One region of the Flintibacter sp. P01028 genome, then DNA from elsewhere that is predicted to be linked to it. Evidence: riboswitches for the same ligand, from Rfam matches in the RefSeq annotation. Region 1 holds a riboswitch; the other holds the start of a gene.
The links. Region 1 has a riboswitch for cobalamin ahead of ACEVJK_RS01705 (DUF4430 domain-containing protein). Riboswitches for the same ligand answer to the same signal wherever they lie in the genome.
Positions count from the first base shown of each region.

Region 2: it holds a riboswitch for cobalamin, as region 1 does, so the genes downstream of both, ACEVJK_RS11505 (S-layer homology domain-containing protein) here and ACEVJK_RS01705 (DUF4430 domain-containing protein) in region 1, are expected to answer to the same signal.

Region 1 is NZ_JBHEVC010000001.1:346,646-351,062, reverse strand. It holds gene ACEVJK_RS01720 (Tex family protein) at 1-1,156, opposite strand, end outside; gene ACEVJK_RS01715 (helix-turn-helix domain-containing protein) at 1,196-1,525, opposite strand; gene ACEVJK_RS01710 (cupin domain-containing protein) at 1,670-2,023, shown strand; cobalamin riboswitch at 2,162-2,341, shown strand; gene ACEVJK_RS01705 (DUF4430 domain-containing protein) at 2,378-2,767, shown strand; gene ACEVJK_RS01700 (hypothetical protein) at 2,809-3,285, shown strand; gene ACEVJK_RS01695 (NAD-dependent protein deacylase) at 3,311-4,039, shown strand; gene ACEVJK_RS01690 (ferredoxin) at 4,080-4,265, opposite strand.
Region 2 is NZ_JBHEVC010000006.1:244,111-248,527, reverse strand. It holds gene ACEVJK_RS11505 (S-layer homology domain-containing protein) at 1-1,752, opposite strand, end outside; cobalamin riboswitch at 1,868-2,085, opposite strand; gene ACEVJK_RS11500 (phospholipase D family protein) at 2,157-3,575, opposite strand; gene ACEVJK_RS11495 (TetR/AcrR family transcriptional regulator) at 4,101-4,417, opposite strand, start outside.

The DNA of each region.
Region 1 (4,417 bases):
TCTGCTCGGTTTCACGGCTGGCGGTACCGTTTCCGATGGCGATATGCTCTACCCCATATCTCTTGATGAGAGAGGCCAGCTTGGCGATGCACTCCTGCTTCTGCCGCTCTCCGTGGGTAGGATAGACCACCGCCGTGTCCAGCACTTTTCCGGTGCCGTCCACCACCGCCACCTTGCAGCCCATCCGGTAGCCAGGATCCAGCCCCATGGTGACCTTGCCCTTGACTGGGGGCTGCATGAGTAATGGCTTCAAATTTAGGGCAAACATATGGATGGCTCCCTCGTTGGCCTGGTCAGAGAGGGTACTGCGGATCTCCCGCTCCATAGAGGGCTGGATGAGTCGGTCGTAGGCGTCGTCCGCCGCGTTGCGGACGAACTCCATAGCGGCGGCTCCAGGGACAGTGAGGCGGCGGACGGCGACATGGGCGGTCTCCGGGTCCAGCTCCACCGATACCTTCAAAATACCCTCCCGCTCTCCACGGTTGACGGCTAGCACCTGATAGCCTTGGAGGCGCCCTACGGGACACTTAAAGTCATAATAAAGCCGGTACACACTATCCTCCGGCTCCTTGTCCGCCGCCCGTGAGACCAGCACGCCCCGTCGGAGATACAGGTCCCGGAGCTCCTTGCGAATCTCCGCGTCGTCCGAGATAAGCTCGGCGATGATATCGCTTGCCCCCTGAAGGGCGTCCTCCAAAGTTTCCACGCCTTTCTCCAGATCGACAAAATCTGCTGCCGCCTCCTCCGGTGTCACGGCAGGCCCTTTGCCAAACAGCAGCAGAGCCAGGGGCTCCAGCCCCCGTTCTCTGGCTGCGGTGGCCCGGGTGCGCCGCTTTTGTTTATAGGGACGGTAAAGGTCCTCCACCTCAGCCAGAGTTATCGCCCTATCGACGGCAGCCGCCAGGTCTTCGGTGAGTTTGCCCTGGTTCTCGATAGATGCCTTTACCTCCGACTTTCTGGCTTCCAGATTGCGCAAATACTGGAGCCGGTCCGCTAATTGGCGGAGCAGCTGGTCGTCCATGGAGCCGTGGAGCTCTTTTCGATACCGGGCGATAAAGGGGATGGTGGCTCCCTCGTCGATAAGGTTGACCACATTTTTTATGTGTGCTTCGCTGCGGCCCAGCTCACGGGCTAGGGCCTGAATGATAGCGTCCATAGCATTCTCCTTGGTGAAAAATTTTGGGGTAGCGGGGCGTTACGGCTGGAGCGTCGATTTGTAATAGGTCCCAAAATCGGCCAGGGCGTCGATAATGGGCAGCATCTCTTTTCCCAGCTCGGTTAGGCCATACTCCACCCGTGGGGGCATGGTCTGATAGTCCCGGCGATAGGCGAGGCCGTCATCGATCATCTGGCGCAGGCTGTCCGTCAGCACCTTCTGGGAGATCCCGTCCAGATCCCGCTGCAGCTCGTTGAAGCGCCACGGGCGCGCCTTCAAATTGCGCAGGATCAGCAGCTTCCACTTCCCGCCAATTAAGGATACCGCGGTGGCCACTGGACAGGCCGGAAGTTCCTCCTTCGTTTTCATGGCGATACACCTCCGGGCACAGTATAGCACATCGTTTTTCGCGTGTACAGTTATAAAAAGGTGCGTACTTGTAGCCGAGTATGCGGTGGCTGTACACTAAAGGCACGCAAGGCGACTTGCGAACAAGATTTGGAGGTCAAAACCATGACAAACTACACGAAAATCAACATTGGTACTGAGGACCGCGCCGAACTACATGATAAGCTGGGCCTGACCGGCGCGGAGGTCAGCGTCAACCGGCTCCCCGCTGGGGCAGGGGTGCCCTTTGTACATTCCCACAGGCGAAACGAGGAGATCTACGGTATCCTGGCGGGAGCGGGCAGGGCGGTCATCGACGGAGAGAACGTCTCCCTCGCCGCTGGGGACTGGCTGCGGGTCGCCCCGGCTGCCAAGCGACAGTTCTCCGCGGCGGAGGATTCCGGCGTCACCTATGTCTGCATTCAAGTCAAGGAGGGCTCCCTGGGCGGCTTCACCGCGGAGGACGCCGTCGTGCACTGAATCAAAGAAGCGGTCAAGGTGGCACAGGGACTGCCCTGACCGCCCCCTTGACGGGAAGTGATGCGCCTGTGGGCATCCAGTATGGTGCAACAACTCGGCACGCCACAAGTCCTGCTTTCCTTTTCTAAGACGCTGTGCTATAATATTCCCGCCTCAGGTGCCCGGTTTCCGGGAGAATAGGGAAGAGACGTATGTCCACGGTCACGCCGCTGTGAGAGGGGAGCCCACCCCCGATGTGCCGCCGGCATCTGCCGGGAAGGCGGGGGAGCGGGTGGAGAGCCTTGAGTCAGAAGACCTGCCTGGGAGCTTGCTTGCCCGCGCCGCGAGTGACGGCAAGGGCGGAAGGAAAATATTATGAGAAACAGGAAAACCCTGCTGGCGGCCGCAGCGCTGATGATCGTCGCCGCCCTCATGGCCGGCCTCTGGTACTTCACCAGGCCCCAGACCCAGGTGGGCGACAAGACTGTGGTGGTGGAGGTGGTCCACGGGGACGAGAGCGCTAAGGAGTTTACTTACCACACTGACGCCGAGTATCTGGGTCAGGTGCTGGTCGAGGAAAAGCTTGTGAAGGGCGAGAGCAGCCAGTTCGGCTTATATATTACTACAGTAGACGGGGAGACCGCCCAGGAGAGTGAGAACCAGTGGTGGCGCGTCACCCAGGACGGCGAGATGGTGAACACCGGAGTGGACACCACCCCGGTCCAGGACGGCGACCACTTTGAGCTGACTTTGTCTACCTATTGACCATGGGAGAGAGGAGACCCCTCAACGGGGCGAAAAAAGTGGTGCTCTGTGGACTGATGGCCTCCACGCTGACAGTGTTGAAGATGGTCCTGTCCCCTCTGCCCAACATCGAGCCGGTCTCCCTGCTCATCCTGGTGTACGCTCTTGTTTTTGGAAGGCAAGTCCTCTCGATCATCCTTCCCTTTGTGGTGGTAGAGGGACTGCTGTACGGCTTCAACCCTATGTGGTGGTTAGGCTATCTCTATGTCTGGCCCCTGTGGGGCCTGATCTGTACCAAGCTGCCTCCGGGCCGCCCGCTGTTACTCGCAATGGCAAGCGGCACCTTTGGACTGGCCTTCGGGGCGCTGATGTCGGTCCCCTATTGGGTCACCGGCGGCCCCTGGGCGGCCCTGTCCTGGTGGATATCCGGTATCCCGGCAGACCTGCTCCACTGTGGGGGAAATTTTGTCCTGGCCCTGGTGTTGGCCGACCCGCTGTATCAGGTCCTGTGTAAGTTGCGAGACAAAGTGTTCCGCTGAATCATGCCGAAGAAGGAGAACGACCATGGAGGAACAGATCAAAAGGCTTCAGGAGTGGATCGATGGGAGCGAGTCCATTGTCTTTTTCGGCGGGGCTGGAGTGTCCACCGAGAGCGGCATTCCTGACTTCCGAAGCGTAGACGGCCTGTACAACCAGAAGTATGACTATCCCCCGGAGGAGATCTTGAGCCGCACCTTCTTTGACCGAAGGCCGGAGGAGTTTTACCGCTTCTACCGGGACAAAATGCTCTGCCTGGATGCCCGGCCCAATACGGCCCACCAGAAGCTGGCCCAGCTGGAGCAAGTGGGTAAGCTCCGCTCAGTGGTCACCCAGAACATTGACGGGCTGCACCAGATGGCCGGGTCAAAGCGGGTGTGGGAGCTGCATGGCTCGGTCCACCGGAATTTCTGTATGCGCTGTAAAAAGCCCTATCCCGTGGAATTTATCCGTGACAGCCAGGGGGTACCCACCTGTTCCTGTGGGGGGACGGTGAAGCCTGATGTGGTCCTCTATGAGGAGTCGCTGGACAGCCGGGTGCTGGAGGGAGCTCTGGCCGATATCCAGCAGGCGGACCTGCTCATCATAGGGGGCACTTCGCTGGCGGTCTACCCGGCGGCCAGTCTGGTGAACTACTACCGGGGAGACCGGCTGGTCCTCATTAACAAGAGCCCCACGCCATACGACAGGCGGGCGGACCTAGCCATCGCCGGACCCATTGGAAGGATATTGGAACAGATACAGGCAGAAGGATAGAGCACAGAGGGGGCGGGCCTTGGGCCCGCCCCCTCTGTGTTCAATGTGATATCTCAATGGCGCTGGTGGGGCAGCTCTCGGCGGCCTCCTGGACCTGGCCTTCCCACTCTGGCAGGATCTCGTCCCGGGCGGCGGCCACCCCCTCGTCCGTCATAAGAAAGGCGGTGGGGCAGATACCGGTGCACAGGCCGCAGCCGATACAGTTTTCATTTACATGGGCGGTCATACAGGCTCCTCCTTATCATAGAGTTTCCATAGTATGGCGCTATCCCCGTGTTTTATTCTTGATTTGCCTGAAGATCGATTCAAAGAATCCATCATCTTAGCAGCGTATTTGGCCCCTGTGAACAGATCCCTCTGCCTGCATAGACGCAATAT
Region 2 (4,417 bases), on a different contig from region 1:
GTCTGCCGCGATCACATCATTAAACCCGCCCCACTGGATCTGGGCAGTAATCCCGTTTTCTGTGACCACAGCGGGAAACTCCAGCTTGGTATCCTCTTTGATCTCGTCAGGCAGTCTATTTTCCTGATAGGCCACCGGGTACAGCTTGCCGTGGTCGGCAGTACGGACGGTTGCCTGGTGATCCTGGCAGCTGTGAATCACCCTGCCGCCGCAGGTGATCTCAACCCCGATTTTATATTTCTGGTCTTCTGCTCCAAAATCATCTTCCGAAATGGTATAGGTGGCTTCCGTGGCCCCGGCGATTGGATGAGAGGTGGGATATGCGGCCATAGGCTCATACTTGTACCACTGATATTTCATCTCCAGTCCGGGATACTGTTCCGGGGAATAGGTGCCGCCGCCCTCGATGTTAAGGGCAGCTTCTACCGTCTGCCCTACGGCCACCGCGCCGGGCTGACTTATATTTTGAATGGTGACAGTTGTAAAATGCGGGATCACCGTCAGGGTATAGTCATCTGTGTACTCCTCCCCATCGTAGGTCACCGTGGCTGTTACATTCACCACGCCGCCCTTGCCGGCGGTGACCACATAGCCTTTCACATCGCTGTCCTGGGTGGTTTCCACCCAGGCGGCCGCCCCTTCATTGCTGGCGGAAAAGCTCCACTGGACCTCTGGGGTCTCGTCCCCCATATTCTGATAGTCTACATAGAGAATGGTATCATTTTTGTCGCCGCCGCCCGTCTGTACCCAAATTGTATCGCCGTTGGTAGAGCGGATGGAAATACTGGGCTCGGGGGGCTTGGGAGTATTCCCAGCCTGCCAGACGAGGATTACATTACCCTCTGCATCGGTGGTGAAGGCATCGCCCAGCAGAGAAGCGTCGATTGGAAGATCAGAGTTGTCAAAGCAGTTGAACAGTTCGCCGTTGAAGCCGCTGATGGCATCCGATGTGGTAAAGCAGTTGCGAATCGGGGTAGTTGAATATACCTGCCCGACGATACCCCCGGCCCTGTTGGAACCGGAGATTGTGCCGGTGCTATAGCAATTTTCAATGCTTGTCCCATTGGCGGAGCAATAGCCTAGAATGCCCGCCGCCGCGCCGCCTCTGATGTCTGCGGTGTTGGCACAGCCTGAGACGCACACAGATCCGCTGTTGACCCGCCCAATGATGCCGCCGGCCCCCGCATTTACTCCGGTCTTGGAAGACTGGACGCTGCCAGAAAAGGAGCATCGCTCGATGGTGACAGTGCCGCTGGTCTTGCCAACAATGCCGCCAACATAACCACTCTTGGTTGCTGACACCGTTCCTTCAACCTTCAGATTTTTAATCGTTGCACCGTTGATTGTCCCAAACAGACCGACACCGCCAGAACTACTGCTATTGATATTCATTCCGCTGATGGTGTGCCCATTGCCATCAAAAGTTCCTGCAAAACCATCACTTGGATATGCAACATTTCCAATCGGAGTCCAGTCACTGCTCAATGTAATGTCATTGGCCAGATAAAATGTGATACCGGACATATTGTAGGTGCCACTTGCATCATCGTCTTTCACCGCATTCGCTAATGCTTTCAGACTTTCCTCAGAACTTATTTTGAACGCTTTATCTGTACCCATTGACTCCCACGATTCGAACTCTGGCAGACTGGTGGTACCGCCCTCCTCCGCCCACGCCGTCCCCGGCAGCAGGCCCAGCGCCATGACCAGGGTGAGTAGCAGGCTCAAGGCCCTTGTCCTTATTTTCCTCATCAAATCTCCTCCATTTCTCTCATTCAAAACTCAAATAATATAAAAAACGGCCGCGGCAGACCATAACAGGACTGCCGCGGCCGACTTTTCCCGCGGTGCATTTGGGCATACCAATGCCCTGTCATATAAACACCATAGGTCTTCCGGCTTGTGGGGTGTGGAGCACCGCTCCGCGCCTGTCGCTCCGCCTTCTCAGGATCGCTCCCAATGACCGGCTCACGCCATGAACGACAGCCTCCCCCGCATACGGCAACGGGTATTGCTCCGGGTTCTCACCGGATTCCCTCATCCCCGCCTCTGCCCAAAGCAGACACGAGGTCATGATGCTTTTTTTGTCATTATAAAATGATGTTCCGTCCTTGTCAATCCGAATTCCGTTCTGCCTCTTTGCCCAGACTATTATTTTACAAAAATCTCCGCAACGGGATGGTAAGTACCCGCAGGACCAGATAGAACGCCTTTTTCCCAAAGCTCAACTCCTTCGGCACATACTTTTCCCCATACTGATACTCTCCGTCCTCTCTCATTGTCTTACTGTACGTCTGATCGCGCTCGGCCTCTTCCCGAATCATCCGGTTCAATTTGGGAGAATCCACCACCAGCATCAGCTCCGTATCCTGATAGGTGCTTCTCATATCCATATTGTACGACCCGACTACGCTGAGTCTGTCGTCAATTACCATAGCCTTTGTATGGCAGGAATGTTCCCCCATATACTCATAGACCTGTACGCCCGTATCCCAGATTTTCCGCCGTTGGTTCAGATAGTCGGTACATCCCCAGGGATTTGCGCCACTGGCTACATCGTTTGTAATAATCTGAATCTCTGTGCCCCCCGAGGTCAGCCGCTCCAGATCATGATACATCTCCCGCCCACAAATAATATAAGGGGTATAAACGATCACCTGTTTCCCCTGAGACATCAGCCGGTTGAGAGAATACCACATCCAGGGCTCCTTATTTTCCGCCTGGATCGGATTTGTCAAAAGGCTGATCCGCCCGGTTTCAAATGTACGCTCCCTCCAGTCCATGGGGACAAATAATTCTGGCTCTGCCGCCCTCATGGCCCGCTCCCGACTGCGTAACGACTCCTCCTCTCGCTGCCGGTCTGCTTCTCCAAGGCGGCCCTGAAACAGTCTGCTGTCTGGAAGCGCCCAAACCGACTCAAAATAGTTCACCAGCTGATACAGCGAGGCCTCTGGATCCTGTCCAGACCGCATCACAAGAAGCTCCCGGTCGATGTTCGGCTTGACAGAGGGCTGCTCTCCCAAAAACAGATCCGTTGTATTTCTGCCGCCCAGAAGGTAGACCTTTCGATCTACGATCAAATATTTATCGTGGAGCCGCGCCTGCAGCTTCCAGGGCTGGAGCAAGTCAATCGGATTATAAATTTTCAGTTCCACGTTTTTGTGGCCAGCCAGCGCCTTGAATACCGGATCCTTCTTCACATCCAAAAAACCGCTGGCGCCGTCCACCAGCACACGGACCTGAACTCCTCTTTCCGCGGCACAGAAAAGGGCCGAGACCATGTCTGTCCCGCTGCTGTCCCCATTGAAATCGAAGGTCGAGAGGATGATCTCCTCCTCCGCGTTTCCAATCAGATTCATCCGGCAGAACAGTGCATCCTTATTGTTGTCAATATAGGCCGCCCGCTCCGGGCCGACGCCTGTCCCATAAAATCGGCGGTCTTCAAAAGCAGCTCGATACTCTGGTGAAACCTCCTTATGCTCTATGTACGGCACCACCACGGCCAGTATATACAGCAGAATCAGCAGAAACGGAAGCGCTTTTAGACAACAACGCAATACGGAGCTTTTCACCATACTAGTTCCTTTCTCCAAGCCACTTTAAGCTACTATCTTTCTCCTGGGATGTAGACAGTACTATATCAACAAACCATATATCCCGCAAGGGGAAAACCTCCGTTTTTACAGAAATGTCATACTTTTTGTCGAAGACGCTCTGTTATTCCGGGAATCCTTGTTAGGCATCCGCCGTCAAAAACTAATAATGTCAGGCTGACCATCAGGAAAGTGCCAAGGGACTCCGTTACCGTAGTAACCATAATTTGAGAGGCTGTTTTTTCGTCTGTTTCCAGATGATCTCTGTACCCATCATCGAGACAAAGATAAAACACTCTTTGATACCTTACCACTGCGTATCCATGGTACCTCTTATTATCAATAAACAGAGAGCGCGCGGGGCAATCAAAATTCCAGTAAGCAGCCAGCACCAAAATAAAAGGTAGTCTTTTCTATTTTCCATTTTCATTTGACATCCTAAGGGGCGACAGACCTACTCTGTCGCCCCCCTATCTATATATAAACCGGTTCCCATTTAACCGCGTATCATTGCTCTGTCTTTTGCTCCCTGCTTGGGGCATCCGCCTGCTGAAACACACCAAATAAAATCATATCCAGCAGCTCCTCTGTGGCTTCCAGCATAGCATGGATATCCTCCAAAGTGCGGCCTCGCAGCAGCATATCACTGAAGGTATAGACGATACTCTCCAGATAACGATTTACCTGCTCCTCCTTCAGTTCTGGGCGCCGCCTCATCCCAGACACGACTACTCTCAAAAAACGCCGATTCATCTCCTCCAGCGGTCTATGTAGAATCTGTATTTGTTCTCTAAGCTGTTCCGGTGGACGAAGCATGGCGTTTT